DNA from 4 places in the Streptomyces sp. NPDC015125 genome. Region 4 is predicted to be linked to each of the others. Evidence: riboswitches for the same ligand, from Rfam matches in the RefSeq annotation. Region 4 holds a riboswitch; each other region holds the start of a gene.
What was found. Region 4 has a riboswitch for cobalamin ahead of ACF088_RS06000 (CoA-acylating methylmalonate-semialdehyde dehydrogenase). Riboswitches for the same ligand answer to the same signal wherever they lie in the genome.

Region 1 (7,614 bases), on a different contig from region 4:
TGACGGCGGCCGGGCGGGGCGCGCCTTCCTCGATCATTTCGAGGAACCGGAAGAGGGCGGTGGGGGCGTTGCCGAACGCGACCACGGCGCCTTCCATCCGGTCCCGCCACAGTTCCAGGGCCGCGGCGCTGCGGGTGGTCCCCGTCCGGGCGGCCAGCTCCGGGACCGAGGGGTCGGTGAGCGTGCACAGCACGTCGTTGTTCGCCGGCAGCCGCTTACGGGTGACGCCGCTGGCGACCATGTTGGCGTCGCAGAGGATCGGCGCACCGGCGCGCAGTGCCGCGCGGCCACGGGCCACCACCTCGGGGGTGAAGGCCAGATCGCGTACCAGGTCGACCATGCCGCAGGCGTGGATCATGCGAACCGTGACCTGGCTGACGTCGGCGGGCAGGCCGGCGAGGTCCGCCTCGGCGCGGATGGTGGCGAAGGACTGGCGGTAGATCGTCGCCCCGTCCTTCTCGTAGTCGAACGCGGTCACTCTGGCCTCGGGGGTGTCGGGTGCGGGAGGGCTCGGGTGGTTCGGGTGGTTCGGGTGGTGCACATGGCTTGGTGGTTCAGGTGGTTCAGGTGGTTCAGGTGGTTCACATGGCTTGGGTGGCTTGGGTGGTTCATGGGGCTTCGGGGTGGTGCAGGGGCTTCGGGGTGTTCATGGGGCCGGGGGCGAGGACGTTGCGGCGTGTGTGGAGGCGGAGGCGGTGCCTGAGGCGGGCGGTGCGGTGTCCGGCTCCACCAGTGCTACCCGGTAGCCCTCCGCCGTGGCCAGCACGTCGACCCAGGTGCCGTGCGGATGACCGCAGCGGCGTTCGCAGCCGGACCAGTAGACGGGGAGGCCGTCGGGGGCGGGGCCGGTGGGCGGTCCGGCCGGGACGGCCGCACCGGCGGTGAGCGCGGCCGTGGCGTCGGCGCGTACGTCGGTGCGGGACTTGGCGCAGCCGGGGCGGCCCGTACAGGCGCCGAGCCGGTGCCAGGGGGAGGCCGGGTCGGTGATCAGTCCGGCGGCGGTGAGCTCCGCCAGCCGGCGGGGTGCCGCGGCGGCCGGCAGTCCGGGCAGCACGATGCCGCGCCACGGGGTGAGGCGCAGTGCGCCGGAGCCGTCGCCTTCGGCGATCGCGGTCAGCAGCCGCCACTGGGCGACCGACAGCCGGCCCAGTGGCGCCAGGACCGAGAGCGCCCGGACGCCGTCGGGCCCCTCGACGATGCCGGGGGCGCCGGAGTCCGCGTACTGCGGGGCGTGCGGCGGGGAGGTGCGGGCGCCGGGTGCGGGCGCCTCGGCCACGTACGCGGCCTCGATGCCCGCCGACCGCAGTGCCTCCGCCACCTCCCGGGCCGTGAGCCGGTGCCCGTCCGGGAGTTCGCGGACCCGCCAGGCGCCGCTGCCGCTCGCCCCGGCGGCGGTCAGGAAGGCCCCGGCGGCGGTGAGCGCGGCGCGCGGTACGTCCGGGCCGGCGATCCGCAGCGCCGCCGGATCGTCGCCGACCCGCAGCAGGGCGCTGCCGACCGGGCCGGGCCGGCCCCTGTCCGCTTCCGCTTCCGCTTCCGCTTCCGCTTCCGCTTCCGCTTCCGCTTCCGCTCCCGCTCCCGCTTCCGTTCCCGCTTCCGCTCCCGGTTCCGCTCCCGCTTCTGCGAGCAAGCTCACATCTCCGCCGAGCGCCGCCACATCGCCCCGCCCGTCGTCCAGAACGAACAGGAAACGGCCCGAGAGGGCGGTCGCCCACTCGCTCGCACAGAGCAGTGTGTCCAGCTCACGGGCCCACCGCCGCACGTCAGGAGGGGTGTGCCGGTCCAGTCCGGCGAGCGGGGAGGCAAGGATGTTGCGGATGCGTTCATGGCGCTCGGAGGGCAGTAGACCCGCGTCGCGCAGCAGAGCGGCGAGGCGGCCGCCGCAGCCCTCCGCAAGGCCGCGGAGCTCGACGTTGCCGCGGGAGGTGAGGGAGAGGTGACCGTCGCCGAGCAGCTCTGCGGCGTCGGCCAAGACGGCCGCCTGACGGTCCGTCAAATCCCCGGCCGGCAGCCGGACGCGGGCGAGGTGGCCGTCGGCGGCCTGGTGCAGCCGCAGCGCTCCCGGGCAGGCGTCACCGCGGGCGCGCAGCGGCGGTGCGGCGGCCTGGGGCCGTGTCGAGGGGGAGGGCGGCATGGCCGCGAGCATACCCACGGGGGTGGGCACCGATCCGGGCCGGATCCGGCCGTGCACCCGGCCCGCCGCGTGCGCGCCCCCGTCCTGCCGCGGGTTGCCCGGAGGCCCGCTTACCTCGCCCGCCCATAGCCCTTACTATGCAGGTCGGTGGGTCGGCTGGCCCACCGGACGCCAGCGACGGCGCAGGGTCCACGACCCTGGGGAGGAAGCCCGGTGAGAATCCGGCGCGGTCCCGCCACTGTGAACCCGGCAACTGCCGGGCGAGCCAGGAACTCCCGCCGTCCTTACGACCACCCGGGGCGCGGACACCCCGAGGAAGGCCTGCGCTCGCATGCTTCTGCTGCTGTCGACCTCCGACACCGACCTGCTCAGTGCCCGCGCGGCCACGGGCCCGGTGCCGTACCGGCTCGCCAACCCCTCCCGTCTCGACGTCGCCGAGCTTCCTGCCCTGCTGGAGGGCTGCGACCTCGTCGTCGTACGCCTCCTCGGGGGCATCCGCGCCTGGGAGGAGGGCCTGGAGGTGCTGCTCGCCGAGGACCAGCACCGGCCGGTCGTCGTCCTCACCGGTGAACAGGCCCCCGACGCCCAGCTCATGGAGCAGTCGACGGTCCCGGTCGGCATCGCGGCCGAGGCGCACGCCTACCTCGCGCACGGCGGGCCCGCCAACCTCGACCAGCTCGCCCGCTTCCTCTCCGACACGGTGCTGCTGACCGGCCACGGCTTCGAGCCGCCGGAGCCCGCCCCGTCCTGGGGCCCGCTGGGGTGGGAGGCCCGCAACGAGACCGGCCCGCTGGTCGCCGTGCTCTACTACCGCGCCCACCACATGAGCGGGAACACCGGCTTCGTACGGACCCTGTGCGAGCAGATCGAGGCGGCGGGTGGTCGGGCCCGCCCGCTGTTCGTCGCCTCCCTCCGCGCCCCCGAGCCGGAACTGATCGAGGAGCTGCGGGCCGCCGACGCCCTGGTCACCACGGTCCTCGCCGCAGGTGGCACCAAGCCCGCCGAGGCGTCCGCCGGCGGCGACGACGAGTCCTGGGACGCGGGTGCGCTGGCCGCCCTCGACGTACCGATCCTGCAGGCCCTGTGCCTGACCGGGCCGCGCAGCGCCTGGGAGGAGAACGACGAGGGCCTCTCACCGCTGGACGCCGCCTCACAGATCGCCGTCCCCGAGTTCGACGGCCGGCTGATCACCGTTCCGTTCTCCTTCAAGGAGGTCGACGAGGACGGTCTGCCGGTGTACGTCGCGGACCCCGAGCGCGCCGCCCGGGTCGCCGGGATCGCCGTCCGCCACGCCCGGCTGCGCCACATCCCGGCCGCGGACAAGCGGCTCGCCCTGGTGCTGTCGGCGTACCCGACCAAGCACTCCCGGATCGGCAACGCGGTCGGCCTGGACACCCCGGCCAGCGCCGTGGCCCTGCTGCGCCGGCTGCAGGCCGACGGTTACGACTTCGGCAGCGAAGAGGTCCCGGGCCTGGTGTCCGGCGATGGCGACGAGCTGATCTACGCCCTCATCGAGGCCGGCGGCCACGACCAGGAGTGGCTCACCGAGGAGCAGCTCGCCCGCAACCCGGTCCGCATCCCGGCCGCCGACTACAAGCGCTGGTACGCCACGCTCCCGCAGGAGCTCCGGGACTCGGTCGAGGAGCACTGGGGGCCGCCGCCCGGCGAGATGTTCGTCGACCGGAGCCGCAACCCCGACGGCGACATCGTGCTGGCCGCCCTGCGCCGCGGCAATCTCCTGATCCTCATCCAGCCGCCGCGCGGCTTCGGCGAGAACCCGATCGCGATCTACCACGACCCCGATCTGCCGCCCTCGCACCACTACTTGGCGGCGTACCGCTGGATCGCGGCCTCCGCGGACGACGGCGGGTTCGGCGCGGACGCCATGGTCCACCTGGGCAAGCACGGCAACCTGGAGTGGCTGCCCGGCAAGAACGCCGGCCTCTCCGCGGCCTGCGGCCCGGACGCCGCCCTCGGCGACCTCCCGCTCGTCTACCCCTTCCTGGTCAACGACCCCGGCGAAGGCACCCAGGCCAAGCGCCGGGTGCACGCCACCCTCGTCGACCACCTCGTCCCTCCGATGGCCCGCGCCGAGTCCTACGGCGATATCGCGCGCCTGGAGCAGCTCCTCGACGAGTACGCGGCGATCTCCGCCATGGACCCGGCCAAGCTGCCCGCGATCCGCGCCCAGATCTGGACGCTGATCCAGGCCGCCAAGCTCGACCACGACCTGGGGATGGACGAGCGCCCCGACGACGACGGCTTCGACGACTTCCTGCTGCACGTCGACGGCTGGCTGTGCGAGGTCAAGGACGCCCAGATCCGCGACGGTCTGCACGTCCTGGGCGGTGCGCCCACCGGCGAGGGCCGGGTCAATCTCGTCCTCTCCATCCTCCGCGCCCGCCAGATCTGGGGCGGTACCTCCGCCCTGCCCGGTCTGCGGGAGGCGCTCGGTCTCGACGAGTCCGCAGCCACCCGGACGACCGCCGACGCGGCCGAGGAGACCGCCCGCGGCCTGGTCCAGGCGATGGAGGACGCGGACTGGGATCCGGCGGCGGTGTCCGGCATCGCCGAGGGACACCCGTCCGCGGTCGCCGACATCCTCGACTTCGCCGCCCGCCAGGTCGTCCCGCGCCTCGCCGCCACCACCGACGAGATCGACCACGCGGTGCACGCGCTGAACGGCGGCTTCGTCCCGGCCGGGCCCTCCGGATCCCCGCTGCGCGGCCTGGTCAACGTCCTCCCGACGGGCCGCAACTTCTACTCCGTCGACCCCAAGGCCGTCCCCTCCCGCCTCGCCTGGGAGACCGGCCAGGCCCTCGCCGACTCCCTTCTGGAGCGCTACCGCAGCGACAACGGCGACTGGCCGCAGTCGGTCGGCCTGTCCCTGTGGGGCACCAGCGCGATGCGGACCAGCGGCGACGACGTGGCCGAGGCCCTGGCCCTGCTGGGGGTCCGCCCCGTATGGGACGACGCCTCGCGCCGGGTCAACGGCCTGGAGCCGATCGCCCTCGCCGAACTCGGCCGCCCCCGTATCGATGTCACGCTGCGCATCTCCGGCTTCTTCCGCGATGCGTTCCCGCACGTCATCGGCCTGCTCGACGACGCCGTACGGCTGGTCGCCGGACTGGACGAGCCCGCGGAGTCCAATTTCGTCCGCGCCCACGCCCAGGCCGACCTGGCCGAGCACGGTGACGAGCGGCGCGCCACCACCCGCATCTTCGGCTCCCGCCCGGGGACGTACGGCGCGGGCCTGCTCCAGCTGATCGACTCCCGTGACTGGCGCACCGACGCCGACCTCGCCGAGGTCTACACCGTCTGGGGCGGCTACGCCTACGGCCGCGGTCTCGAAGGCCGCCCGGCCCGGGACGAGATGGAGACCGCCTACAAGCGCATCGCGGTCGCCGCCAAGAACACCGACACCCGCGAGCACGACATCGCGGACTCCGACGACTACTTCCAGTACCACGGCGGCATGGTCGCCACCGTCAAGGCGCTCAAGGGCAAGGCCCCCGAGGCGTACATCGGTGACTCGACCCGTCCCGAGACGGTCCGCACCCGCACCCTGGTCGAGGAGACCTCCCGGGTCTTCCGCGCCCGGGTGGTCAACCCCCGCTGGATCGAGGCGATGCGCCGCCACGGCTACAAGGGCGCCTTCGAACTCGCCGCGACCGTGGACTACTTGTTCGGCTACGACGCCACCACGGGCGTGGTCGCCGACTGGATGTACGACAAGCTCGCCCAGACCTACGTCCTCGACCCGGAGAACCGCGACTTCCTCCAGGAAGCCAACCCCTGGGCCCTGCACGGCATCGCCGAACGCCTCCTGGAGGCCGAGTCCCGCGGTATGTGGGAGAAGCCGGACGCCGAGACGCTGGCGGCGCTGCGGCAGGCGTTCCTGGAGACCGAAGGGGAGCTGGAGGGGGAGGACTGACGGACGCGGCGGCGGGGGCGCCGCCGCACTGCCCGGGCCCGCCTGATGCCGCGGCATCAGGCGGGCTTCGCGGTGATGCCCCCGCCCGGGTGCGGCCCGCCAGCGCCGGTGCGAGGATTTTTGTGGGGGCGGTTCATGTGCTGCCCCTGGGCGGACGAGGAGGCTTCCGGTGACTGGCACGAAGACATGGAACGCCGAGATCAGCATCACCGAGACCGACAACGAGGTCCGGGCCGAAGCCAGGCTGCGCGGCAAGGAAGGCGGGCAGCTGGTCGGCCAGGGAGAGGCCCGCTGTAACCCCGCCGACCAGAACGTCCCGGCCATCGGGGACGAGCTGGCGGTGTCACGGGCGATGTCGGACCTCAGCCATCAGCTGCTGCAGCGCGCCGCGCACGACATCGAAGTGCACACCGCCCGGCCGGTGGAACGCCTGCGCGCCTGAGGGGGCCGTCGGCACACCGGACGCCGTCCGGCAGACAGGCCCGGCGGCGTCGGCGGCATGTCCTGCCTGTCCTGCCTGTCCTGCATGCCCTGCCGGTCCTGCATGCCCTGCCCGGCACGCCGATCCGGCCGGTCTGACGGGGCTCCTCCCGGCACACACCGCTTGCTGCCGGCCGTTCGCCGTTCGCTGCTCGCCGTTCGCCGCTCGCCGTTCGCCGCTCATGTAATGGTTGTATGTACTTGACCCATGACCGCACGCTGGCGGACATGGCACGAATCCCAGATGCGCAGTGTGAACCGTGGTGGTGTCCCGCATGCGGCCTCTCCTACGAAGACTGCCGACCGATCGACTCCTGCCGACCGATCGACTCCTGCCGACCGATATCGGAACACCTCACGTCCGAGGGAATGGTGCGGTACCTGTGGTGCCACACCAGTGGATGGCTCATCGCCCGCTCCGACGTTCAGCTGATCCAGGTGAGCCCGGGCGGAAGGCGCCCCACCACGGACCGTGGGGTTCCGTGACAGCCGGGACGGTCACGTGAAGCAAAATCACTACGGCCGTCTCGGGGCTGTGCTGTCGGCCGATTTGATCAATCTGCCCGAGATGAGCGCGGCAAGCGTGCAAGGCCTGTTGGAGGCGCATGAGATTCGCCGCCCGGCAGTCGTCGATGCCGATGTGGACGGCTTTCGACGGTGGCGGGATCAACTGGCCCGCGTTTTCGGTTCCGCCGATGCGGCCGAGCAGTGCTCGGCCGTGAACGACCTGCTGGTGGCGGCGACCATCCGTCCCTGGGTGACCACCCATGACGGCCTCCAGCCCCATCTTCATTTCGTACCCGACTCGGCCGACGTGCTCTCCCGGGTCAAGGCGGTCACCGCGGGTGGCCTTGCCTTCGTCCTGTGCTGGGAAGGGGGAGCACGGCTCGGGCGATGCCTGCGCGCCGAGTGCTCCCGCGCCTATGTGGACACGTCCAGGAACGGGCGACGGCGGTACTGCACAGCACGCTGCGGGAACACCGAAGCAGTGATGCGGCATCGTTCCCGGTACCCGGGCGGCAAGCCGTAGAGGCCGTTCAGCCGCTGCGCCGACGGAGCCCGGTGA
Region 2 (7,614 bases), on a different contig from region 4:
CCGTCTGGCAGATCCGATCGATCCGGCGATCCGATCGATCCGGCGATCTGACCGATCCGGCGATCCGATCGATCCGGTTCCGTACCCCGCGTCCGACGCATCAGCCGGATCCCGGAGCCGGAGCCGGTAGCCGGTACCCGACGCACCGGGCCTCTCCCGCACCCGGTGTCCGGCACGCGCCCCACACCCGACGGGCCCCAGGCCCCAGCCCCCCCCAGCACCCCCAGCACCCCCAGCACCCCCAGCACCCCCCAGCGCCCCACGAAAGAACGAGGCCCACCATGACGGACGCTTCCACGATCCGCGCCCAACTCTCCGGCACCCCGCGTGAACTGGTGCACGAGCGCCAGGAGGAACTCATCGCCGGGTTGATGGACTACGTCAGCCAGCCCAGCGTGAGCGCGACCGGCGAAGGGTTTCCCGCCGCGACCGACCGTGCGGTCGAAGAGGTCAAGCGGGCCGGCCTGACCCCGTCGGTACTCGTCGGCGACGGCCGGCCGCTGGTGACCGGTCACCGCGCCGGGCCCGCCGGAGCGCCACACGTCCTGATCTACGGGCATTACGACGTCCAGCCGACCGGGCCGCGCGAGCTGTGGGATTCCGAACCCTTCGCCCCGGTGGTGCGCGACGGACGGATCTGGGGGCGCGGCACCGGTGACAACAAGGGGCAGCATTACGCGCACCTTCAGGCGCTGCGCCTCTTCGAGGAGCAGGTCGGCGCACTCCCGTGCTCGGTCACGGTGCTGCTCGACGGTGAGGAGGAGATCGGCAGCCCGACGCTGGCAGACATCCTGCGCGCACACCCCGAGCGGTTCGACGGCGATCTCGTCGTCTGGAGCGACCGTTCGGTGCACGAGTCCGGTGAATGGTGCGTCTCGCACGGCGTGCGTGGCATGCTCCGGCTCCGGCTCCGGGCGACCGGTCCCAGCCGCCCGCTGCACTCGGGCAACTTCGGCAATGTCGCGCCCAATCCGGCATGGCAGCTGGTCCAGGCGCTGGCCAGCCTCAAGGACCCCAGCGGCCGGGTCCTCGTCGAGGGCTTCGAGGACGGCCGGGAACCGCTGTCCGACGTCGACCGTGCCGCGTTCACCGCTCTCCCGCTCGATCTGCCGCAGGTCCTCGGCGACATCGGGCTGACCGAAATGGACCCGGCCTTCGACGGGCTGTCCTTCTACGAGCGGCTGGCCGACCGCCCCACGCTGACGATCAACGGGATCACCACCGGCGATGTGGCCCGGACCATCATCCCCGACACCGCGGAGGCGGGCGTCGACATCCGGCTGACGGCGGGCCAGGACCCCCAGGTCGTCTTCGAGCGTGTGGCCGCGCACCTGCGTACCCATGCTCCCGAGGTGACCGTCACCAAGTCCGGCGGCGTACCGGCCTCCAGGACCCCGATCGACAATCCGTATACGCCCAGGGTGGCGCGAGCCATCTCCCGGGTCACCGGGCGCGACCCCCTGCTGGTCCCCGCGTACGGCGGCACTCTTCCCGACTGGATCTTCACCGGGGTCCTCGGTGTGCCCAGCATCGGCCTGCCGTTGGCCAACGCCGACCAGGCCAACCACGCACCCAACGAGAACCTGCGCGTCGACTGCTTCCTCGACGCCACCGCGATCTGCATGGAGCTGCTGCTCGAACTGGGCGCCTGACCCTCCGGCCCCTCGCGACACCACAGGAACAGAGGCGACACCGCAATGCGCACCACACCACACCCCCCGCCCTGGCTCGTCCACGACGGCGTACTGACCGGTCTGAAGGTCCTCGATCTGTCCCGCATCCTGTCCGGGCCGTTCTGCAGCATGATGCTGGCCGATCTGGGCGCTGATGTGATCAAGGTCGAGGACACCGCCTCCGGCGATGACACCCGCGCCTGGGGTCCCCCTTTCCAGGGAGAGGACGCGGCGTACTTCCACAGCGTCAACCGCAACAAGCGCGGTATTGCCGTCGACCTCAAGGACCCCGACTGTCTGCGCCTGATACAGGAGCTGGCGGCCGGCGCCGATGTGATCGTGGAGAACTTCCGGCCCGGCACCGCGGCCCGCCTCGGCCTGGGCTATCAGGACGTCCGCGACCGTAATCCCGGCGTCGTGTACGCCTCCATCAGCGGTTACGGGCAGACCGGTCCGTACCGGAGCGAACCGGGCTATGACGCGATTGCCCAGGCGGTCAGCGGCGTCATGAGCGTGACCGGAGAACCCGGCGGCCCGCCCGTGCGGTTCGGGGTCTCCCCGGCGGATCTCGCCGCCGGGATGTGGGCCGCCATCGGCGTCCTGGCCGCCTTGCGCAACCGCGAGCACACCGGCAGCGGCGAGTGGGTCGATGTCTCGCTGCTGGACGGCCAGGTGGCCTGGCTGAGCTATGTCGCCGCCGGGTACTTCGCCTCCGGCGATGTCCCGCAACGCTATGGCTCGGCCCACCCGACGATCGTGCCCTACCAGGCGTTTCCCACCGCCGACGGTCACCTCATGGTCGCCGCCGGGAACGACGGCCTGTGGCGCCGCTTCGCCACCGCGATCGGATGCGCCGAGCTGGCCGACGATCCACGGTTCGCGACCAACCCCGACCGGGTCCGCCATCGCGGGGAACTGCTCCCGCTCATCGAGCGTGCGCTGCGGGCACGCGATGCCCAGGAGTGGGCCGAGATCCTCACCGAGGCGAAGGTACCGGTCGGTCCGATCAACACCGTCGACCAGGCTCTGCGGCATCCCCAGGTCCTCGCGCGCGGCATGGTCGCCGAAGTCGAGCACCCCGACGCCGGCACCCTGCGCACCATCGCCTCACCCCTCAAGCTGTCCGGCAATCCGGCCACGGTGCGCACCCCGCCGCCCCGCCACGGGGAGCACACCGTGCAGATCCTGACCGCCCTCGGGGTCGGCCCGCGGCAACTGGCCGGGCTCCGCGCGCGAAAGGCCGTGAGGTGACCCCCGTACCCGCCCCCGACCCGGCCCTTCGGACGTCCCGGTCCGGCCCGGTCGCCGAGATCCGGATCGGTGACGGCAGCCGGCGCAATGCCCTCCCGGGCCGGGCCTGGGCGCGGCTGGCCCGGGAGGTCGGGGAGCTCGGGGAGGACCGGTCGCTGCGGGTGCTGGTGATCCGCGGGCAGGGCGATACGTTCTGCGCCGGTTCGAACATGACCGACTGGGTGGATGCGGACACCGGCTATGTCGAGGAGTCCTTCGCCCATATGGAAACGGCGTTCACCGCGATCGAGGACTGTCCCGTTCCGGTGATCGCCGAGATCCGCGGTGTCGCCGCCGGTGCGGGGTGCCAACTCGCCCTCGCCTGCGATCTGCGGCTCATGGCGGACGGGGCACGGATCGGGATGCCGATCGCCCGGCTCGGCATCCTCGCCAGTCCGGCCTTCGCCGCGCGTCTGGTCGCGCTGGCCGGACCTGCCGCGGCGCGGGAGCTGCTCTACACCGGCCGGCTGTTCGACGCCCGTACCGCGGTGGCCCGCGGGCTCGCGGAGGACAGCGTGCCCGAGGAGCAACTCGCCGCCCGCACCCGCGATCTCGCCACTGCGATCGCCGGGCAGCCACCCGCGGCGATCCGGGCCGCCAAGCTGGCGGTGGCCGCCGCGCTGGCACCGCAGCGGCAGGCTGCCGCCGTCAATCCGCGACCGGCGGTGGCCCGGCCCGACTTCGACCGGGCGATCACCACCTTCCTCGGGCAGCGGTCGGCCACCGCACCGGCCCCGCCCGCCGCCTGAAGACCGGCGTCGGTCCGTGCGTCCCTCCTGCGTCGGTCCGTGCGTCCCTCCTGCGTCGGTCCGGGGAGCGCCGGTCCGGGGGCCGCCGGTCCGGGGCCTCGGGCGCCAGGGCCGGAAAGCGGGCCGGAAAACGGCTGGATACCGGCCCATGGACGCTGGGCAGCGGCGGGGCCGGTGGGGTAGATCAGGAGTGGGGAGGGCACGGTGGCCCCTGGCGGTGTCGTGGCAGGAGATCGGAGAGCAGGCTGCATGTCCGTACGACGTCTGAACCATGCGGTGCTTTACGTCCGTGATGTGGCCCGGTCGGTTGCTTTCTACACCGAGGCCCTCGGGCTCACGGTGGGGATGGAGATTTCGGCACAGGCCGCGTTTCTCCGCGCCCCCGGCTCACTCAACGATCATGATCTGGCGCTGTTCGCGGTGGGGGCGGAGGCGCCGGGGCCCGAGGCCGGGCGGGTCGGGCTCTACCACCTGGCCTGGGAGATCGGCACACTCGGCGAGCTTGTCGCGGCACATGCGCAGCTCGTCGAGCGGGGCGCGCTGGTGGGGTCGAGTGATCACCTCGTCGCCAAGTCGCTGTACGCCAAGGACCCGGACGGCAACGAATTCGAGGTGATGTGGCGGGTCCCGCGGGAGGACTGGCCGGGACCGGACGAGCCGGAGCGGCTGCGGCCACTCGATCTGGCGGCGGCGCTGCAGCGCTGGGGACCGGATCTGGCGACGGGGGCGGCAGCCGGTTCGGCCACCTGAAGGGGTGACGGTACCCCGGCGCCGCTACGGGCGCCGGGGACGTATGCGGCGTGTGGGGCCGAGGCGCCTCAGGAGTCCGGCGTGGCGCGCTCCGCCGACCCTGCCGGCCCCGCCTGCTCCGTCGGCTGGGTTCGTTCCGCCCGTTCCGCCCGTTCCGCCCAGCGCTTTTCGACGCCGGCCAGTCGCCAGTACGCCAGCGCGGCGGCCCACACCACCACGAACAGGCCGACGATGAGGAAGCCGACATTGTCGAGGTCGAGGCCGGAAATCCAGCCGGTCAGCGGGTCGTTGAGGGCGAGCTTCTCGTGCAGCACGGTCACCAGCTCGATCGTGCCGATGAAGAAGGCGACGGCGATCGACAGGCCGGTGATGGTGAGGTTGTAGTAGACCTTGCGCACCGGGTTGGAGAACGCCCACTGGTAGGCGAAGTTCATGAAGGTGCCGTCGAGGGTGTCGAACAGGCTCATTCCGGCGGCGAAGAGCAGCGGCAGGCACAGCACGGCGTACCAGGGCAGGCCCGCCGCGGCGCCGCTGCCCGCCATCACCATCAGCGTCACTTCGGTCGCGGTGTCGAAGCCGAGTCCGAAGAGGAAGCCGAGCGGGAACATCTGGCCGGGACGGGAGATCGAGCGGGTGAACCGTCCCAGGAAGCGGTTCATGAAGCCGCGCGCATCGAGGCGCTGCTCCAGCTCGGCCTCGTCGTAGTGGCCGTTGCGCATACCGCGGAAGACCCGCCAGATCCCGGCCAGTGCGATCAGGTTGAGGGCGGCGATGAGGTAGAGAAAGCTCCCCGAGATCGTGGTACCGATCGTGCCGAGGATCTGGTGCGTACGGGACTCGTCGTTGAGCAGGGTGCCCGCGAGCTGGGCGCCGCCCGCCACCAGGGCCGCCATCGCGACGACCACGCTGGAGTGGCCGAGGGCGAACCAGAAGCCGACCGAGACCGGCCGCTTTCCGTCGGCCATCAGCTTGCGGGTGGTGTTGTCGATGGCGGCGATGTGGTCGGCGTCGAAGGCGTGCCGCATGCCGAGGGTGTAGGCGGTGACACCGAGGCCCACGCCGAAGACCTGGCTGCCCACGGCGTAGTGATGCGGCACCACGAGCAGGAAGAGCACGCCGAAGGCGACGACGTGCAGACCGGCTATGACGGCCATCAGGCCCGCGGTGCGGACGGTGTCCTGCCGACGCCAGCGGAATGCCGCGGGGGCAGGGGTGGTACGGGTATCGGTGGACAGGGCCATCCGGCGGTCACGCTCCAGCACCTCGTGGATCACTTCGTGAGATGCCGTGGCCGGTCTCCTGGCTTTTGGGGGTACCTCCCTGCTCCTCAAGAGCTGGGGGGAGGGTGTACGCGCCCGCCCCGCCTTCCCGGCCGCGGGTTGCGGTCAGTGGCGCCGCAGGCGCGCCGTGCGCCTGCGGAAGGGGCGGAAACTCCCCGATCACAGTGGCGAGGGCCGCTCCGGTCTGGGACCACAAGGTCCGTCACCGGATTCCCGAACACCACGGCCCGGTCACTCTAGCTGCCACCCGGGAGGGCTGGGGTTCGCGGGGCACCTTCCGCAGCCCCTGGAGGGGGCGGTCATCGTGAGGCGGTCGGTCGTGCCACGAGTCACGGGGCGTGCCACGGGGCGTGCCACGAGTTGTGCCACGGGGCGTGCCACGGGGCGGTCGCTGGGCGAAAGGAAGGTGTGGAGTCAGTAGTCCAGGGACGAGAGGAAGGTGTGGAGTTCGCGGTCGAAGAGTGCGGTGTTCTCCAGATTGACCATATGCGCGGCGCCCGGTATCCGGACTCTTCGGGCGCCGGGAACGGTCAGCGCTATCGCATGGGCGTTGGCGGAGATGTCCCTGCTGTCGAGGTCGCCGTCGAACACGAGGGTGGGCACCCGTATCTCGCCCAGGCGGTCGGCGGCACCGACCTCAAGGGGCATACCGGCACCCGCACCATCGGCATGTACCTCTGCGTTGGCCTCGGCCGAGGCACGCATCCGCTCACGGAATCCCGGGTGCACCGCGGAGGGTTCGCGGTGCGGTCCGTCCACCCACATCCGCAGGAAGTGCTCGACATAGCGTTCCGCGCCGTCCGGGGCGCCGATCGCCGCCACCTGCGCCTTGATGTGTTCCAGGAGGAAGGGGTCGGTGAAGGCGCGGCCGCTGATGCCGGGGGAGGCGAGGGCGAGGGCCGTCACCCGCTCCGGGCGGGCTAGGGCGGTGTCGAGCGCGACCCGCGCGCCATGGGAGAGGCCGACGAGGACGGCTCCGGGAACATCGAGCGCGTCGAGCAGGGTGCACAGGTCGTCGTGGTTCGCGTAGTCCCCGGTCACGGTGGAGGACAAGCCATGGCCGCGGAAGTCGTAACGGATGGCGCGCAGGCCGGAGTTCACCAGCCAGGCGAACTGCTCGTCCCACATGTGCTGGTCGAGCATGCCGCCGTGGAGCAGCACCACCGCGGGGCCCGAGCCGGCTGTCTCGTAGAACAGCTCACCGTCGTCGACCGGCACGATTCCGTTGTCGATCTCGGACCAGGCGGTGATTCCTCGGGTCATCTTGCAGGCCGTCCTTTGTGTACCGGATGCGATGAGGTGGGCGTGATGCCATTGTCGTCGCTCTTGCCGCTGCTGCCGCAACTGCCGGTTTCCTCCGGTTCCGTGCGTGAGCCGTTCGCGAGCTGCCGGAACTCCTCACCGAGCCGGTCCAGTACGTGCAGCGCGGTACGGACGTCGTCGGCGGGCAGGTCGGCCAGCCGCTGCCTCAGCTCCGCTGCCTCGGATTCCCGGACGCTGCGTATCGCCTCCGTGCCTTCGCCGGTGAGCCGGATCAGGGACGAGCGGCGGTGTGCGGGATTCGGGGCGGCCACGACCAGGCCCAGCTCCATGGCGTGGTTCACCCAGCGCTGCACCGGCTGCCGGTCGAGCCCCATCCCCCGCGCCAACTGCGGCACGGTGCACGGGCCTTCGGCGCGCAGCGCGTCCAGCAGCGCGTGTTCGCCGGCGGTCATGCCCGTGCCGGCCAGCTCGTGTTCCACCGCGCGGACGACCGTGCGGTGCAGCGGCCACAGGCGTCGGATGACGCCGTACAACAGGTCTTCGGTGGACGCCGGCTCTCCGCCGTCGGCGTCTTCCGCATCTCCGGCGAACCTCTCAATGACACTCATG
Region 3 (7,614 bases), on a different contig from region 4:
CGGTGCCGAGTCGTTTGCCCACGGCAGTGACGTATGCCTCCAGTGCTGCCTGATCCCCGTACAGGTCGGTGAGCGGCGAGAAGTCCGGCGCGTCGGTCCGTGGCCCGCAGGACACCGCGAAGTAGGGGCCGATGGCGGAGATCCGAGCGAGCGTGTCGGTGGTCATCATGGGTGCCTCGCGCGAGTCAGTCGTGGAAGGAAGCGTGATGCGCGCGGCAGCCGGGCCCCGCAGCGCGAGCCGGCTGCTTTGGCCCCTGGGCACCTCCGTCCACCGTCCTCTCCCCTCACGCTTCCCCCTCGGCACCCCGATTGCATGATGATCGCAGTTACACATAACTTGCGGAAGCATGGCCTCCCGCTGTGCGGCGTGCGTCGCCTCCTGAAGAAGCCCGGAAGGAACACCAATGAAGAGCAGACGCTCGCTGCCGTTGCTGCTGACCGCGCTCGTGGCCTTCTCGGTGTCCGGCTGTGGCGGCCCCGTCAAGCAGTCCGACGCCTCGTCAACGGGCCCCGCCCCGAAGGGGTTCCCCGTCACCGTGTCCAACTGCGGGGTGCGGACCACCTATCAGCGCCCGCCGCAGCGGGCCGTCTCGCTGAACCAGCACGCGACCGAGGTCATGCTGGCACTCGGGCTGGAGAAGTCGATGGTGGGCACGGGCTACCTGGACGACACGATCCTCCCGCAGTACCGGGACGCCTACAACAGGGTCAAAACCCTGTCGAAGGAGTACCCCTCATTCGAGACGCTTCTGGCGGCCGAACCCGATTTCGTCTACGGCGGGTTCGCCAGCACCTTCGACGAGAAGGAGGGGCGCAGCCGCGCCGCCTTCACCAAGGCCGGGATCCACACTCATCTCAACGTCGAGGAGTGCTCCAAGGGGCCTGTGACGATGGACCGGATGGACGAGGAGATCCGTACCGTCGCCAAGATTTTCGGCGTGCCGGAACGAGCCGAACGGCAGGTGCGGAGTCTGCACACCGTGCTCGACAGCGTGCAGCGCAAGCTCTCCGGTGTTTCCCCGCTCAAGGTCGTCGTCTACGACAGCGGCGACAAGACCGCCTTCACCGCAGGCGGCAAGGGCATCGGCAACGAGGTGATCAAGCGGGCCGGCGGGGTGAACCTCTTCGCCGACCTCGACAAGCCCTTCGGTGACGTCTCGTTCGAGCAGGTGGCACAGCGGGCCCCCGATGTCATCGTCATCTACGACTACGGCAACCAGTCCGCCGAGGACAAGAAGAAGTTCCTGCTGTCCAACCCGGCGTTGAAGGACGTGCCGGCGATCAAGAACAAGCGCTTCGCGGTGCTGCCGCTGTCGTCCACCGTGCTCGGCGTACGGGTCCCGTCGGCCGTGGAGTCGCTGGCCCGCCAGCTCCACCCCGGGCGCTTCAAGTGACGGAGGTGAAGGAGGCGGCCGGGCCGGTCGAAGGGCCCGGCGAAGGGCCCGGCGAAGGGCCCGGCGAAGGGCCCGGCGAAGGGCCCGGTGGGCGGGAGATACCCGGGCCGCTCGCCAGGCGCCGCCCCGGAATTCCCTACTCCCTGGTGCTCGTTCTTCTGGGCGTCGCGCTGGTTGGCGCCGCGACGGCCGGCATCGCGGTCGGCTCGATCACCATCCCGGCCGACCAGGTCTGGAGCCTCCTGCTGCACCGGGTGCATCCGGCGCTGGCCGAGCCGACGTGGACCCCGGTGCGCGAGACGATCGTCGTCGACGTCCGGCTGCCCCGGGTTCTGCTGGCCGGAGCCGTGGGCGCGGGACTGTCCGTGTCCGGGGCGGCGCTGCAGGCCCTGGTCCGCAACCCGCTGGCCGACCCGATGCTGCTCGGGGTCTCGTCGGGCGCATCGGTCGGCGCGGTGCTCGTGCTGGTGCTGAACGTGACCCTGTTCGGCATGTTCTCCCTGCCCGTCGCGGCATTCTGCGGCGCGCTGGCCGCGCTGGTCGCCGTCTATCTGCTGGCCCGCTCCGGCGGGAGGATGACCACGGTGCGGCTGGTGCTGGCGGGCGTGGCCATGGCCGAAGTGCTCTCCGCCCTGGCCAGCTTCCTCCTCGTGACCTCCAACGACCCGCACAAGACCCAGGCCGCACTGCGCTGGATGCTCGGCGGGCTGGCCGGCACCACCTGGACGACGGTGTGGATACCCGTGGGCGCGGTCCTGCTGGGGACGGCGGTCCTGCTCGGCGTCTGCCGCTCGCTCAACCTCCTGCTGGCCGGGGAGGAAGCCGCTGCGGCCCTCGGCCTGGACGTGCACCGCTTTCGGGCCGCGCTCTTCACCCTCGTCGCGCTGATGATCGGCACGATCGTGGCGGTCAGCGGGCAGATCGGCTTCGTCGGGCTGATCCTGCCGCACGTGGTGCGGCTGCTGGTGGGCGCCGACCACCGCCGTGCGCTGCCCGCCGCCGCGCTCCTGGGCGCGGCCTTCCTGATCGCCGCCGACCTGGCCGCGCGCACCCTGATGAGTCCGGAGGAGATACCCGTCGGCATTCTCACCGCCCTGGTCGGCGGCCCGTTTTTCCTGTGGTTGATGCGGCGGAGGGCGGCTCGGTGACGAACAGCACGATTGCGGCGGCAGGCGCGCTCGACGCCCAGGAGGTCTCCGTCGTGGTGAACGGCAAACCCCTGGTCCACCAGGCGTCCCTGCACGTGGCACCCGGTGAGATGCTGGCGCTCGTGGGCCCCAACGGGGCCGGCAAGTCGACGCTGCTGCGCACGTTCTACCGGGCGCAGCGCCCCACGTCCGGCCGCGTCTTGCTGGACGGCACGGACGTCTGGCGGATGCCCGGCAAACGGCTCGCGCAGCGGCTGGCGGCCGTCCTCCAGGAAACCGCCGGGGACTTCGAGCTCACCGTGTACGACGTGGTCGCCATGGGCCGCACGCCTCACAAGCGGGCCTTCGCGGGCGATGACGCGGACGACCGCGACATCATCCTGCGAGCGCTGGAGGAACTGCACGTCGGTGCCCTGGCACACGCACCGTTCGACCACCTCTCGGGCGGGGAGAAGCAGCGGGTCCTGATCGCCCGTGCGCTCGCACAGCGCACGGGCACGATGGTGCTGGACGAGCCGACCAACCACCTGGACCTGCGCCATCAGCTCGATGCGCTGCGGCTCGTCCGAAGGCTCGGCGTCACCGCCGTCGTCGCGCTGCACGACCTCAACCTGGCCGCTTCCTTCTGTGACCGGATCTGTGTGATGGACGGCGGCCGTGTGGTCGCGGCCGGAACCCCGGCGGAGGTGTTCACCCCCGCGCTTCTGGCCGAGGTCTACCGCGTCGAGGCGGAGGTGACCGAGCACCCGCGCACCGGCGTGCCGCACATCACGGTGCTTCCCGGCGTGGATTCGGCGGGCAACGACGGCCCGAACGGAGGAAGGCAGGCCGGACAAAGAGGGTGATCGCAGGAGAAGGTCTCCAGGAGATCTCGAACGTCGCAGTCGGGCACGGCCTCCATCACCGGGCGTATCCGGGACCGCACCTCCGCCGACGCTGTCCCCGTGCCAAAAACTCCCCCGCCTTGCCCTTGAGAAGAGGAACGTAGGCCACCGGCTCCCCCAAGCTCGGCACGCAGTTGGCCAGTTGAAGTACCCATGACTCCTCTCAGAGTGACGCATCGTCCCCCTACCCGACAGAGTCTCGAATCAGCCATCCCGGCTCACAGCGGAGAGTCAAGGTCTGGTTCACGCAATGCGCGCCACCTTGTCTACTCTGGACCGGCAGCTGGTTCGCCCCGCCCGCCAGACGGGGTGTCGCAAGAGGGAACCCGGTGGGAGTCCGGGACTGCCTCGCAGCGGTGAGTGGGAACGACCGCCGTCATGAAGCACTGGGCACGCAGGTGACCCGGGAAGCGACGGCCAGTAGGTGTCCCGCCCTTCGGGATGTGCCCACGAGTCCGAAGACCTGCCACTGCTCGTGCGGGGTGTGATCACCGCGCACGGATCCACGCGTCCCGGCGGCGGGACCGCTGAGCGAGTGGTGTGTTCCACCCGGCCCTGCGTATGACGGGGACGGGCGGGCCCGCGCCCCGTTCGCGGCCCGGCGCCGGCCCTCACGACGACTCGCGAAGGAGAGTTTCGTGCCCGGCGAACCGAGCATTCCCGCCATCCCCTCCCCCGGAGCGCCCCACCCCAGCGGGCCCTGTGTCCTGCTCAAGCACGGTGAGATCTTCCTCAAGGGCCGCAACCGGCACCTGTTCACCGAGCGGCTGCACGACAATCTCCGCGGCGCCCTGCGCGGTATCGGCGGTTCCACATGGATCAAGGCCGGCCAGAACGTCACCGTGCTCGGCGGCGAGGTCCCCTTGGAGGACCTCGTGGAGCGCGCCCGGCGGGTGATCGGGTTCAACTCGGTGGAGCCTGCCCTGCGCGTTCCGAGCACCGTGTCGGACATCACCGGGACGGCCGTGGAGGCGCTCGCCGCCGCTCGCGCGGAACGGCCCGGAATCAGTTTCGCCGTGCGGGTCAAGCGGCGGAACAAGAGCTTCGAGATGACCTCCTCGCAGTTCGAGCGCTTTCTCGGGGCCCGCGTCCGGGAAGCCCTCGGTCCCCTGCCGGTGAACCTCTCCAGCCCCGACGTACTGGTCTCGGTCGAGATCGACCACAAGGAGAGCTACGTCTCCTGGAGCCGCCATCAGGGACCGGGCGGACTGCCCGTGGGCTCCAGCGGACGCGCCCTGGTGCTGCTCTCCGGCGGCTACGACTCACCGGTAGCGGCCCACCGGGCCATGCGCCGCGGCCTGCACTGCGACTTCGTGCACTTCACCGGCGCTCCGTACACGAACGCCGCTTCCGTGTACAAGGCTTACGCCCTCGCCCGTGAGCTCAATCGGTACCAGCCCGGTGGGCAGCTGCATGTCATCGCACTCGGCCACGCCCAGAAGCAGCTGGCCATCGCGGGGGCCGGCCGGCTCCAGGTCGTCGCGCAGCGACGGCTGATGGTCCGCGCCGCTTCCGCGCTGGCGGGCCGGACCCGGGCGGAGGCACTGGTGACGGGTGACAGCCTGGGGCAGGTGGCCAGCCAGACCCTGGCGAACATGGCGGCCGTCGACGAGGCGGCAACCCTGCCGGTGCTGCGGCCGCTGGTCGGCTGGGAGAAGCAGGAGATCATCGACGAGGCCCGGTCCCTCGGCACCGCGGAGATCTCCGTGCTGCCGGACGAGGACTGCTGCAAGCTCCTCGCACCGCCCCGGGTCACCCTTCGCGCCGGGCTGACCGGCCTGCTCTCGGTGGAGAAGCGACTCGACCTGGACGACCTGGTGGACGGTCTGCTGAGTGACGTCCAGGTCATGTACCCGGGTAACTCCGGCGAGGAGGCGGAGCCCGGCGCGGCCGTTCCCGCGGGGGCCGGCTGCCACGCCGGTCAGGTTGACGGCCGGCCGAGCAGCGAGCGGGGCCGCGAGTCCAGGATCGCTTCGGCCTCGTCGCTGATCGCGCGGACCACGTCGGCGGCCGGGCGGATGCCGTCGACGAAGGATGCCGACTGACCGTAGATGACCTCGCTCGTGTCGGGGTCGGGCGGGGCCCCGAAGGGGTTGGCTCCTTCCTCGGGCCTGAGTTCCTCCGCGCGGTCCCGCAGCGTTGATTCGCGCTCCGACCACTCGTCGGTGAAGCGGTTGCGGCGGACGCGTTCGCCGATACCTGCGGGCCACGGCAGTCCTGACACGATGTCGTAGGCCCGTGTCCACACGGTGTCGCCGCCGTCGCTCTCGACGATCAGGCGTTTGTGGATGTCGTGCACCTCGACCGCCTCGGGTGTCGCGAGGAACGCCGTGCCCAGCCAGGCGCCGTCCGCACCGGCGGTGAGGACCGCCGCGAGCGTTCGGCCGTCGCCGATGCCGCCTGCGGCCAGCACCGGGACATCGGGGTACCTCCGCACGATCCCGGTCAGGAACGGCAGCAGGCCCAGCATCCCGGTGTGGCCGCCGGCCTCGTTCCCCTGCGCCACGAGGACATCGGCCCCTGCGGCAACGGCCGCCTCGGCGTCCTCGTAGTTCTGGACCTGGCACATCACGCGGGCTCCCGCGTCCTTGGCCCGGGCAAGCCACGGCTGGGGATCGGCGAACGACAAGGCGACGGCCGCCGGCCGCTCCTCCAGTGTGGCGTCGAACAGCGGCTCGGTGAAAGGGAGGAACGGCGTGATGAACCCGACCGCGAACGGCCGGTCCGTCGTGGCACGGATGGTCGCGATCTCCGCACGGATCCAGTCGGGCCCCTTCCGGGGATGCGTGCCCCCGAAACAGCCGAGTGCGCCGGCGGCGGAGACCGCGGCAGCCAGCGTGCCGCCGCTGTGCAGGGCCATGGGAGCCGACATCACCGGATGGGCAAGACCGAACATCTCGGTGAATCTCGTCTGAAACATGGACGAACACTAGCGGATTCACGAAATACCGACGGCGGCATGTCCGATGGGCAGGGAGGGCGGAGCGATCCGGGCCGGTGCGGCGGTTTGCGCCGGCCCGGGGTGCCCTGCACGAGGGGGACGTATGCGGGGGGACGTATGCGGGGGGGGGGACATATGCGGGGGGGGGGACGCATACGAGGGGACGCATGCGAGGGGGCGAGGGCGTCTCCTCCTGTGCCGGCTGCCCGGGCGGGAATCGGTGGGCGACCCATCGGTGACCGAAACCTGCGGGAGGTCCTGTGGCCCGACCGTGAAGACATGGCCTCGAACCGCCCCGATACTCGGCTGGGCCCCGACCGACTACAGGTTCCGGCTCCGGGTCCGATGACACATCGGACCCGGAGTGGCGGACGCCCGGCCCCGAAGGCGGATGATGCGCCCCCGACTCAAGTCCGATGTGCTGTACGTGCCGACCCCCGACGGCGTCCACGTCTTCGGCGCCGGTGCCGACCTCGCCCTGCGCGGCAGGTCCGCCTACCAGTGGCTGGACCGGCTCGCGCCCTACCTCGACGGTTCGGTCGAACTCGACGACCTGGTCGGGCGGCTGCCCGAAGACAAGCGGCAGGTCGTGCACGCCCTCGTGGGTCAATTGCACGCCGCCGGCTGCCTCATCGATGCGCGGGCGGATCTCCCGCACCGGCTCACACGGCGGGAGCTGGAGACATACGCATCCGAGATCGCGTTCATCGAGTACCACGGTGACTCCGCGGCGCGGCGGTTCGAGACCTACCGCGACAGCGAGATGGTGGTGATGGGCGCGGGCCCCGTGTTCGTCTCGCTGGTCTGCTCGGCGCTGCGCTCCGGGGTGCGGAACCTGCGAGCCGTTCGTACCGAGGAGCCCGTCACCCACACCGAGCGCCTGGCGGAGCTCACGGCCGAAGCCGCCGTACGCGATCCGGTGCAGACCCTACGTCACATCCTTTATGACGAAGGGGATTTGGACCGGCTCATCGGTCAGGCGAAAGCGGTGCTCCACATCGCGGACGGTACCGCCGTCGACCGGGCCATGCGGCTCGACGAGCTGTGCCGGGAGACAGGCACGCTGCTGGTGCAGGGGCTGGTGGTGGACGATGTCGCGTGGCTGGGGCCGGCCGGAGCCGCCTGGCGGTCGGCATGGCTGCGGCTCGACGCCCGCGGACCGTTCCGGCCGAACGCCTTCCTCACCGGACCCGCCGCCGCGGTGGTCGCCTCGCACCTGGGTCTGGCGGCGTTCACGGCACTCACCG
Region 4 (7,614 bases):
ACTTCTCGGCCAAGGTCTCGGCGGCCCGTGCGGCCTCGGGAGCAGGGTGGGCGCGCAGGCGCGTGATGATCTCTTCCACTGTGCCGGCGCGGTAGCAGGAGTCGATCCAGGCTCGCTGTTCGGCGAGCACGCCGGGCGGTGGCTGTCGCACGTAGCGTTCCAGGGCGTCCCAGACCTCGGTGGTGGTGAGGTCGGCAAGGAGGTGGGGCAGGAGGTCTGCGGGGATGAAGTGGTCGGCGAGGCCGCAGAGCAGGGCGTCGGCGGCGCCGACCGGTGTGCCGGTGAGCGCCAGATGGGTGCCGAGTTCGCCGGGTGCCAGGCCCAGCAGGTAGGTGCCGCCGACGTCGGGGACAAAGCCGATGCCGGTCTCGGGCATGGCGATCCGGGAGTTTTCGGTGACGATGCGGATGCCGCCGTGGGCGGAGACTCCCACGCCGCCACCCATCACGATGCCGTCCATGAGGGCGACATAGGGCTTCGGGTAGCGGGCGATACGGGCGTTGAGCCGGTATTCGTCGCGCCAGAACGCTGCCGATGCTTTTCCGCCGGCGTGCGCGTCCTCGTAGATGGAGCGGATGTCACCGCCCGCGCACAGACCGCGCTCCCCCGCGCCGGTGAGGATCACGGTTTCGACGGTGGGGTCCTGTTCCCAGGTGGTCAGCGCTTCGTCGATGCGCTCGACCATCGGGTGGGTAAGGGCGTTGAGGGCACGGGGCCGGTTGAGCGTGATGCGGGCGGTGCGGCCCTCGGTGGTCAGGAGGACGGACTCGTCGGTGCCGGTCATCGAAGTGCCTCCGTCAGGCCGCGGGCCACGATGACGCGCATGATCTCGTTGGTTCCTTCCAGGATCTGGTGCACCCGCAGATCGCGGAGGATCTTTTCGATGCCGTATTCGGTGAGGTAGCCGTAGCCGCCGTGCAGTTGAAGGGCGCGGTCGGCGACGGAGTAGCCGGTGTCGGTGGCGAACCGCTTGGCCATGGCGCACAGTTGCGGGGCGTGCGGGTCACCGCGGTCCAGTGCTTGTGCGGCCTGGTGGACCAAGGCGCGGGCGGCGGCGAGTTCGGTCGCCATGTCGGCGAGGCGGAACTGCAGGGCCTGCGCGTCGAGCAGGCGCCCGCCGAACGCCTCACGGTCGGCGAGGTGGACGAGGCTGCCGTCCAGTGCGGCGCGGCCGCCGCCGAGCGAGCAGGCGGCGATGCCGAGCCGGCCACCGTTCAACCCGTTCATGGCGATGCGAAACCCGTCGCCCTCCCGGCCGAGCAGCCGGTCGGCGGGCACTCGGACACCGTCCAGGACCACTTGGCGGGTGGGCTGGGCGTTCCAGCCCATCTTTTTCTCGTTCGCTCCGAAGGACAGTCCGGGGTCGTCCTTGTCGACGAGGAAGGCGGAGATGCCGCGTGGGCCGTCGTCACTGGTACGGGCCATGACGACGTAGACCTGCGAGGCGCCGGCGCCGGAGATGAATTGCTTGACGCCGGTGAGGAGGTAGCCGTCGCCGTCGCGTACGGCGCGGGTGCGCAGTGCGGAGGCGTCCGAGCCGGCGCCCGGTTCGGTCAGGCAGTAGCTGCCCAGGTCCTCCATGGCGCACAGTCTCGGCAGCCAGCGTTCGCGCTGGGCGGCGTCGCCGTAGTGGTCGATCATCCAGGCGACCATGTTGTGGATGGAGACAAAGCCGGCGATGGAGGGGCAGCCGGAGGCCAGCGTCTCGAAGATCAGGACGCCGTCGGCCCGGCTGAGCCCGCTGCCGCCGGCCTCCTCCCGGACGTAGATGCCGCCGAGGCCGATGCCCGCGGCCTTGCGCAGTACCTCCACCGGGAAGTGTTTGTCCTGGTCCCACTGCACGGCGTTCGGGGTGAGGTGGTCCTGGGTGAAGTCGAGGGTGGCCTCGACGAGGGCGAGCTGGTCGTCGGTGAGCATGGTGGTGGTCATGGCGCTCACTTCATGGTCGGGATGGTGAAGCTCGCGCCCTCCTTGGCCCCGGAAGGCCAGCGCGAGGTGACGGTCTTGGTGCGGGTGTAGAAGCGGATCGCGTCCGGCCCGTGCTGGTTGAGGTCGCCGAAACCGGATCGCTTCCAGCCGCCGAAGGTGTGGTAGGCGACCGGCACCGGGATGGGCACGTTCACACCGACCATGCCGGTGTTGACCCGGCGGGTGAAGTCGCGGGCGGTGTCGCCGTCGCGGGTGAAGATTGCGACGCCGTTGCCGTACGGGTGCTCGCTGGGCAGCCGCAGCGCCTCCTCGTAGTCGGCGGCCCGCACGACACACAGCACGGGGCCGAAGATCTCCTCCCGGTAGACGCGCATCTGCGAAGTGACCCGGTCGAAAAGCGAGGCACCGGCGAAGAAGCCGTTCTCGTGCCCGGCGAGGGTGAAACCGCGGCCGTCCACGATGAGTTCGGCGCCCTCGTTGACGCCGATGTCGACGTAGCGGCGCACCCGATCGGCGGCGTCCCGGCTGACCAGCGGCCCGAAGTCGGCCTCGGGGTCGTCGCTGCGGCCGATACGCAGCTGCCCGATCCGCTCCTTCAGCCGCTCCACCAGGGCATCCGCGGTCCTCTCGCCGACGGGGACGGCCACGGAGATCGCCATACAGCGCTCCCCCGCCGAGCCGTAGCCCGCGCCGATCAATGCGTCGACGGCCTGGTCCAGGTCGGCGTCCGGCATCACGATCATGTGGTTCTTGGCACCGCCGAAGCACTGGGCACGCTTGCCGCGCGCGGCCGCGGTGGCGTAGAGGTGCGCGGCGATCGGGGTGGAGCCGACGAAGCCCAGCGCGCCGACCCGGGGGTCCTCCAGCAGGGTGTCGACCGCTTCCTTGCCGCCGTTGACGACATTGAGGACGCCCGGCGGGAGACCTGCCTCCACGAACAGTTCGGCGAGCCGGAGCGGTACCGAGGGGTCCCGTTCCGACGGCTTGAGGATGAAGGAGTTGCCGCAGGCCAGGGCGGGGGCGGCCTTCCACAGCGGAATCATCGCCGGGAAGTTGAACGGGGTGATGCCGGCGGTGACGCCGATGGGACTGCGCAGGGAGTGCACGTCGATCCCGCCGCCGGCGTTGTCGGTGAACTCGCCCTTGAGCAGATGCGGGATGCCGGCGGCAAATTCGACGACCTCCAGTCCGCGTTGCAGGTCTCCGTGGGCGTCGGCCACCGTCTTGCCGTGCTCGGACGACAGCAGTCGGGCGAGTGACTCACGTTCCGCGTCGACCAGTTGGAGGAATTTCAGCAGCACTCGGGCTCGGCGCTGCGGATTCCGATCGCCCCACTCGCGCTGGGCCTCGGCGGCATCGGCGATCGCCGCCTCGGTCTCGGCGCGGCCGGCGAGCGGGACACGTGCCTGCACCTCACCGGTGTTGGGATCGTACACATCGCCGTACGTCCCCGAGGTGCCCGGGGTGTGCTTGCCGCCGATGAAATGTGCCAGTTCACGGACCATGAAAGCCTGCTCTCCGTCAGGTGAGTCCGGGGATGGCGCGCCGGCCCGGCACGGACGCCGGACGACGTGCGCGCGGGCAGCGCGAGAAGCGCAGGGCTGGGCGACCGTCAGCCGTCGGTGATCGGTAGCCGTTGGTTTCGCCGGTCGAGGGCGTGGGTGCACACCGGTGCCATGCGTGTCTGCTCCATCCTCGTGGACAACACGGAACACCCCGCGGCCGGTATCCTGACTCCCGGATCAGCACACGCTCCCCGGCCTTCCCGACGGACTTCTCCGTCAGTGGCCGGTCTTGTTCGGGGAGCGCATTCCCCGGTCACAGTGGCGGGACCGCGCCGGATTCACACCGGCTTCCCTGCACCGCGGGCCTTGCCCCGAACATATAGTTGGACGTCCTAGTAAGTCCACCCCGCCACGGACCGCACGCTGAAATCCGCACCCAGGACACCGGCGGCCACCGCGTGTTTCCGGCAGCCGAACGCGCCGTCAGACGTCCGGTTCAGTGGTCGGGTACGGCACGAACGTGCCGCTGTTCTCGTCCACCGCTAGCCGGCGGTCCAGCGGTGGTACCGCCCGCTGCGGGCAGTCGGTGCGTCCGCAAATGCGGTAGCCCATGCCGATCGGGGTGGCGGCGGAGGCGTTGTCGATGATCGAGACGGTCACCACGGCCTTTGCGATGGAGGAGATCCTCTACGAGCCGCGCGAGCACAGCGCGGGCCTCAACGCCGACCGCTGGGACTACCTCTTCAGCCTGATAGACCTTTGCGCACCGCCCGGACTTCTCGCTCGCCGACCGGACGAAGGTCACCATGACCTCGCCCTTCCTGCGGGCCTACACCTACGACCAGGGCTGAGGGTGCCCGGATCGCCACCGGGCCGAGGGGCCCATCGGGCGTGCGGAACGGGGCGTGGAACGGACCAATGGAGCCGTTCCGCGCCCTGTCGCGGGTGAATCCCGTCGCGCCGGTGTCTCAACTCACAGTCCGGCATGTGAACAGAGGTGTCCGATACGGGCACCACGTCCTACGCTGGCCGGGCAATTGGTTCGCCCCGTCCGCCAGACGGGCCGCGTCGTAAGAGGGAACCCGGTGAGAATCCGGGACTGCCCCGCAGCGGTGAGTGGGAACGACCGCCGTCATACGCACTGGATCCGGGCCGCGGATCCGGGAAGCGACGGCCAGTAGGTGCCCGCCGGAAGACTCCGGCAGGCGCGCCCGCGAGTCCGAAGACCTGCCCGTTGCCCGTGCACACCCCATGTGTGGACGGATATCCCGGTGACCTCGAGGGCGGGTCGGCGTACATACCAGGCGGACACGTGCGTCGCGAGTGCACCGTGGATCCGTCCGGTTCGTCATCCCTTCGCGTGCCTCGTTCCGTCTCCGGGACTTTCAGGAAACGTATCCGCGAAGGAGAGTTCCGTGACAGCGAAGCCCGCAGCCGCGGCAGCACGGGCCACCGTGTACGGCTACCCCCGCCAGGGACAGCACCGGGAACTGAAGAAGGCGATCGAGGGCTACTGGAAGGGCCGCGTCACCGCGGACACCTTGCTGGAGACCGCCAAGGACCTGCGCCGTTCGAACTGGCAGCAACTGGCCGATACCGGCATCCACGAGGTGCCCACCGGTGACTTCTCGTACTACGACCATGTGCTGGACACCAGCGTCATGGTCGGTGCTGTCCCGGACCGCCACCGCGACGCCGTCGCGGCCGACGCCCTCGACGGCTACTTCGCGATGGCCCGCGGCACCCAGGACGTCGCGCCGCTGGAGATGACCAAGTGGTTCGACACCAACTACCACTATCTCGTCCCCGAACTCGGCCCGGACACCGTCTTCACCGCCGACTCGGCCAAGCAGGTCGCCGAGCTCAAGGAAGCCCTCGCACTCGGCCTCACCGCCCGGCCGGTCCTCGTCGGGCCGGTCACCTACCTCCTGCTCTCGAAGCCCGCGCCCGGGGTGGCCGCCGACTTCGAGCCGCTGACCCTCCTGGACCGGCTGCTGCCGGTCTATGCCGAGGTGCTCGCGGACCTGCGCGCCGCCGGGGCCGAGTGGGTGCAGCTCGACGAGCCCGCCCTCGTCCAGGACCGCACCCCGGCCGAACTCAACGCCGCCGCGCGCGCCTACCGCGACCTGGGCGCCCTCACCGACCGTCCGAAGCTGCTGGTCGCCTCGTACTTCGACCGGCTCGGCGACGCCCTGCCCGTCCTGGCCAAGGCGCCGGTGGACGGTCTGGCACTCGACTTCACCGACGCGGCCGCCGCCAACCTCGACGCGCTGGCGGCCGTCGGCGGACTGCCGGGCAAGCGCCTGGTCGCGGGCGTGGTCAACGGCCGCAACATCTGGATCAACGATCTGGAGAAGTCGCTGTCCACCCTCGGCACCCTGCTCGGCCTCGCCGACCGGGTGGACGTGGCCGCCTCCTGCTCGCTCCTGCACGTGCCGCTGGACGCCGCCGTCGAGCGCGACATCGACCCGCAGATCGTCCGCTGGCTGGCCTTCGCCAAGCAGAAGACCGCAGAACTGGTGACGCTCGCGCGGGGCCTGTCCCAGGGCACCGACACCATCGCCGCCGAACTCGCCGCGAACCGCGCCGACCTGGCCTCCCGTGCGAACTCCGCGATCACCCACGACCCGGCGGTGCGCGCTCGGGCCGCCGCCATTACCGACGCCGACGGCCGCCGCTCCGCGCCGTACGCCAACCGGGCCGCCGCCCAGAGTGCCCACCTCGGGCTGCCACTGCTGCCGACCACCACCATCGGCTCGTTCCCGCAGACCACCGAGCTGCGCACCGCCCGCGCCGATCTGCGGGCCGGACGGATCGACACGGCCGGCTACGAGGACCGGATCAAGGACGAGATCCGCGAGGTCCTCTCCTTCCAGGAGAAGGCCGGGATCGACGTGCTGGTGCACGGCGAGCCCGAACGCAACGACATGGTGCAGTACTTCGCCGAGCAGCTCACCGGCTACCTCGCCACCCGGCACGGCTGGGTCCAGTCCTACGGCACCCGCTACGTCCGCCCACCGGTCCTGGCCGGGGACATCTCCCGCCCCGAGCCGATGACGGTGCCCTGGACCTCCTACGCACAGGCGCAGACCGACCGGCCGGTCAAGGGCATGCTCACCGGCCCGGTCACCATGCTCGCCTGGTCCTTCGTCCGCGACGACCAGCCGCTGGGCGAGACCGCACGGCAGGTGGCCCTCGCCCTGCGCGACGAGGTGGCTGACCTGGAGGCTGCGGGAACGTCGGTCATCCAGGTCGACGAGCCCGCGCTGCGCGAGACCCTGCCCCTGCGCGCCGCCGACCACGCCGCGTACCTGGCCTGGGCGACCAAGGCGTTCCGCCTGTCCACCAGCGGGGTACAGGACCGCACCCAGGTCCACACCCACATGTGCTACGCGGAGTTCGGCGACATCGTGCAGGCCATCGACGATCTGGACGCGGACGTCATCAGCCTGGAGGCCGCCCGCTCCCACATGCAGGTCGCCCGGGAACTGGCCGCACACGGCTACCCCCGCGAAGCCGGCCCCGGTGTCTACGACATCCACTCCCCGCGCATCCCGAGCCCCGAGGAGGCAGCTGCCCTGCTCCGCAAGGGACTTGAGGCCATCCCCGCCGAGCGCCTCTGGGTCAACCCGGACTGCGGCCTGAAGACCCGCGGCTGGCCCGAGACCCGCGCTTCGCTGGAGAACCTGGTCGCGGCGGCCCGTACCGTCCGAACGGAGCTCGCCGGCTCCTGATTCCGCCGACGGCCGGGAGGGAACGCAGCCGCGCCTCCCGGCCGTCCCGGGCCGCCATGCAGCTGCGCGAGGGAGATCCCACGTTGAGAAGACAACCTCAGCACGTTGTCATCGACGGCATCCCGATGGTCGCCATGGCACCCCGCGACACCTACGTCACGCGCGAAAAATATCCGGCCGCACGTACCCCGGCACCCGAAATGCGACTTGCGGTTCCGATGAACGGGAAGGGCGCCGCTGACCAATAATCCAGGGCCGACCCGACCCAGAGTTCGTGTTGCTGCACACATAACCCGGTTCCGCACAGACGTTGCTGAAGTGCGATGTGCGCCACCGGGTAATTCGCGGTGCCTCCACACATTTCCCGGCATTGCGCACGCCGCAACATTCTGCGCTGCCCGGTGTCCATAGAACTGTTCGGGGCCTCCTGGCCTCGGCCCCCGCGG

Region 1: linked by a shared signal. The riboswitch ahead of cobN (cobaltochelatase subunit CobN) and the one ahead of ACF088_RS06000 (CoA-acylating methylmalonate-semialdehyde dehydrogenase) in region 4 are both predicted to bind cobalamin.
Region 2: linked by a shared signal. The riboswitch ahead of ACF088_RS20115 (HoxN/HupN/NixA family nickel/cobalt transporter) and the one ahead of ACF088_RS06000 (CoA-acylating methylmalonate-semialdehyde dehydrogenase) in region 4 are both predicted to bind cobalamin.
Region 3: linked by a shared signal. The riboswitch ahead of thiI (tRNA uracil 4-sulfurtransferase ThiI) and the one ahead of ACF088_RS06000 (CoA-acylating methylmalonate-semialdehyde dehydrogenase) in region 4 are both predicted to bind cobalamin.

Annotation. Positions count from the first base shown of each region.
Region 1 is NZ_JBIBVF010000018.1:75,656-83,269, reverse strand. It holds gene ACF088_RS29440 (precorrin-8X methylmutase) at 1-478, opposite strand, end outside; gene ACF088_RS29435 (cobalamin biosynthesis protein CobG) at 647-2,134, opposite strand; cobalamin riboswitch at 2,302-2,428, shown strand; gene cobN (cobaltochelatase subunit CobN) at 2,466-6,068, shown strand; gene ACF088_RS29425 (DUF1876 domain-containing protein) at 6,238-6,510, shown strand; gene ACF088_RS29420 (CGNR zinc finger domain-containing protein) at 7,021-7,578, shown strand.
Region 2 is NZ_JBIBVF010000008.1:230,438-238,051, forward strand. It holds gene ACF088_RS20095 (M20/M25/M40 family metallo-hydrolase) at 282-1,652, shown strand; gene ACF088_RS20100 (CaiB/BaiF CoA transferase family protein) at 1,698-2,924, shown strand; gene ACF088_RS20105 (enoyl-CoA hydratase/isomerase family protein) at 2,921-3,712, shown strand; gene ACF088_RS20110 (VOC family protein) at 3,962-4,462, shown strand; gene ACF088_RS20115 (HoxN/HupN/NixA family nickel/cobalt transporter) at 4,531-5,736, opposite strand; cobalamin riboswitch at 5,734-5,982, opposite strand; gene ACF088_RS20120 (alpha/beta fold hydrolase) at 6,157-7,005, opposite strand; gene ACF088_RS20125 (MarR family winged helix-turn-helix transcriptional regulator) at 7,002-7,613, opposite strand.
Region 3 is NZ_JBIBVF010000005.1:50,975-58,588, forward strand. It holds gene ACF088_RS14475 ((2Fe-2S)-binding protein) at 1-166, opposite strand, end outside; gene ACF088_RS14480 (ABC transporter substrate-binding protein) at 405-1,394, shown strand; gene ACF088_RS14485 (FecCD family ABC transporter permease) at 1,493-2,542, shown strand; gene ACF088_RS14490 (ABC transporter ATP-binding protein) at 2,512-3,387, shown strand; cobalamin riboswitch at 3,694-3,912, shown strand; gene thiI (tRNA uracil 4-sulfurtransferase ThiI) at 4,065-5,471, shown strand; partial or broken gene ACF088_RS14500 (NAD(P)H-dependent flavin oxidoreductase) at 5,474-6,346, opposite strand; gene ACF088_RS14505 (hypothetical protein) at 6,762-7,614, shown strand, end outside.
Region 4 is NZ_JBIBVF010000002.1:218,964-226,577, reverse strand. It holds gene ACF088_RS06010 (enoyl-CoA hydratase/isomerase family protein) at 1-784, opposite strand, end outside; gene ACF088_RS06005 (acyl-CoA dehydrogenase family protein) at 781-1,929, opposite strand; gene ACF088_RS06000 (CoA-acylating methylmalonate-semialdehyde dehydrogenase) at 1,935-3,434, opposite strand; cobalamin riboswitch at 3,632-3,818, opposite strand; partial or broken gene ACF088_RS05995 (short-chain fatty acyl-CoA regulator family protein) at 3,918-4,079, opposite strand; partial or broken gene ACF088_RS05990 (malate synthase A) at 4,069-4,270, shown strand; cobalamin riboswitch at 4,456-4,684, shown strand; gene metE (5-methyltetrahydropteroyltriglutamate--homocysteine S-methyltransferase) at 4,850-7,168, shown strand.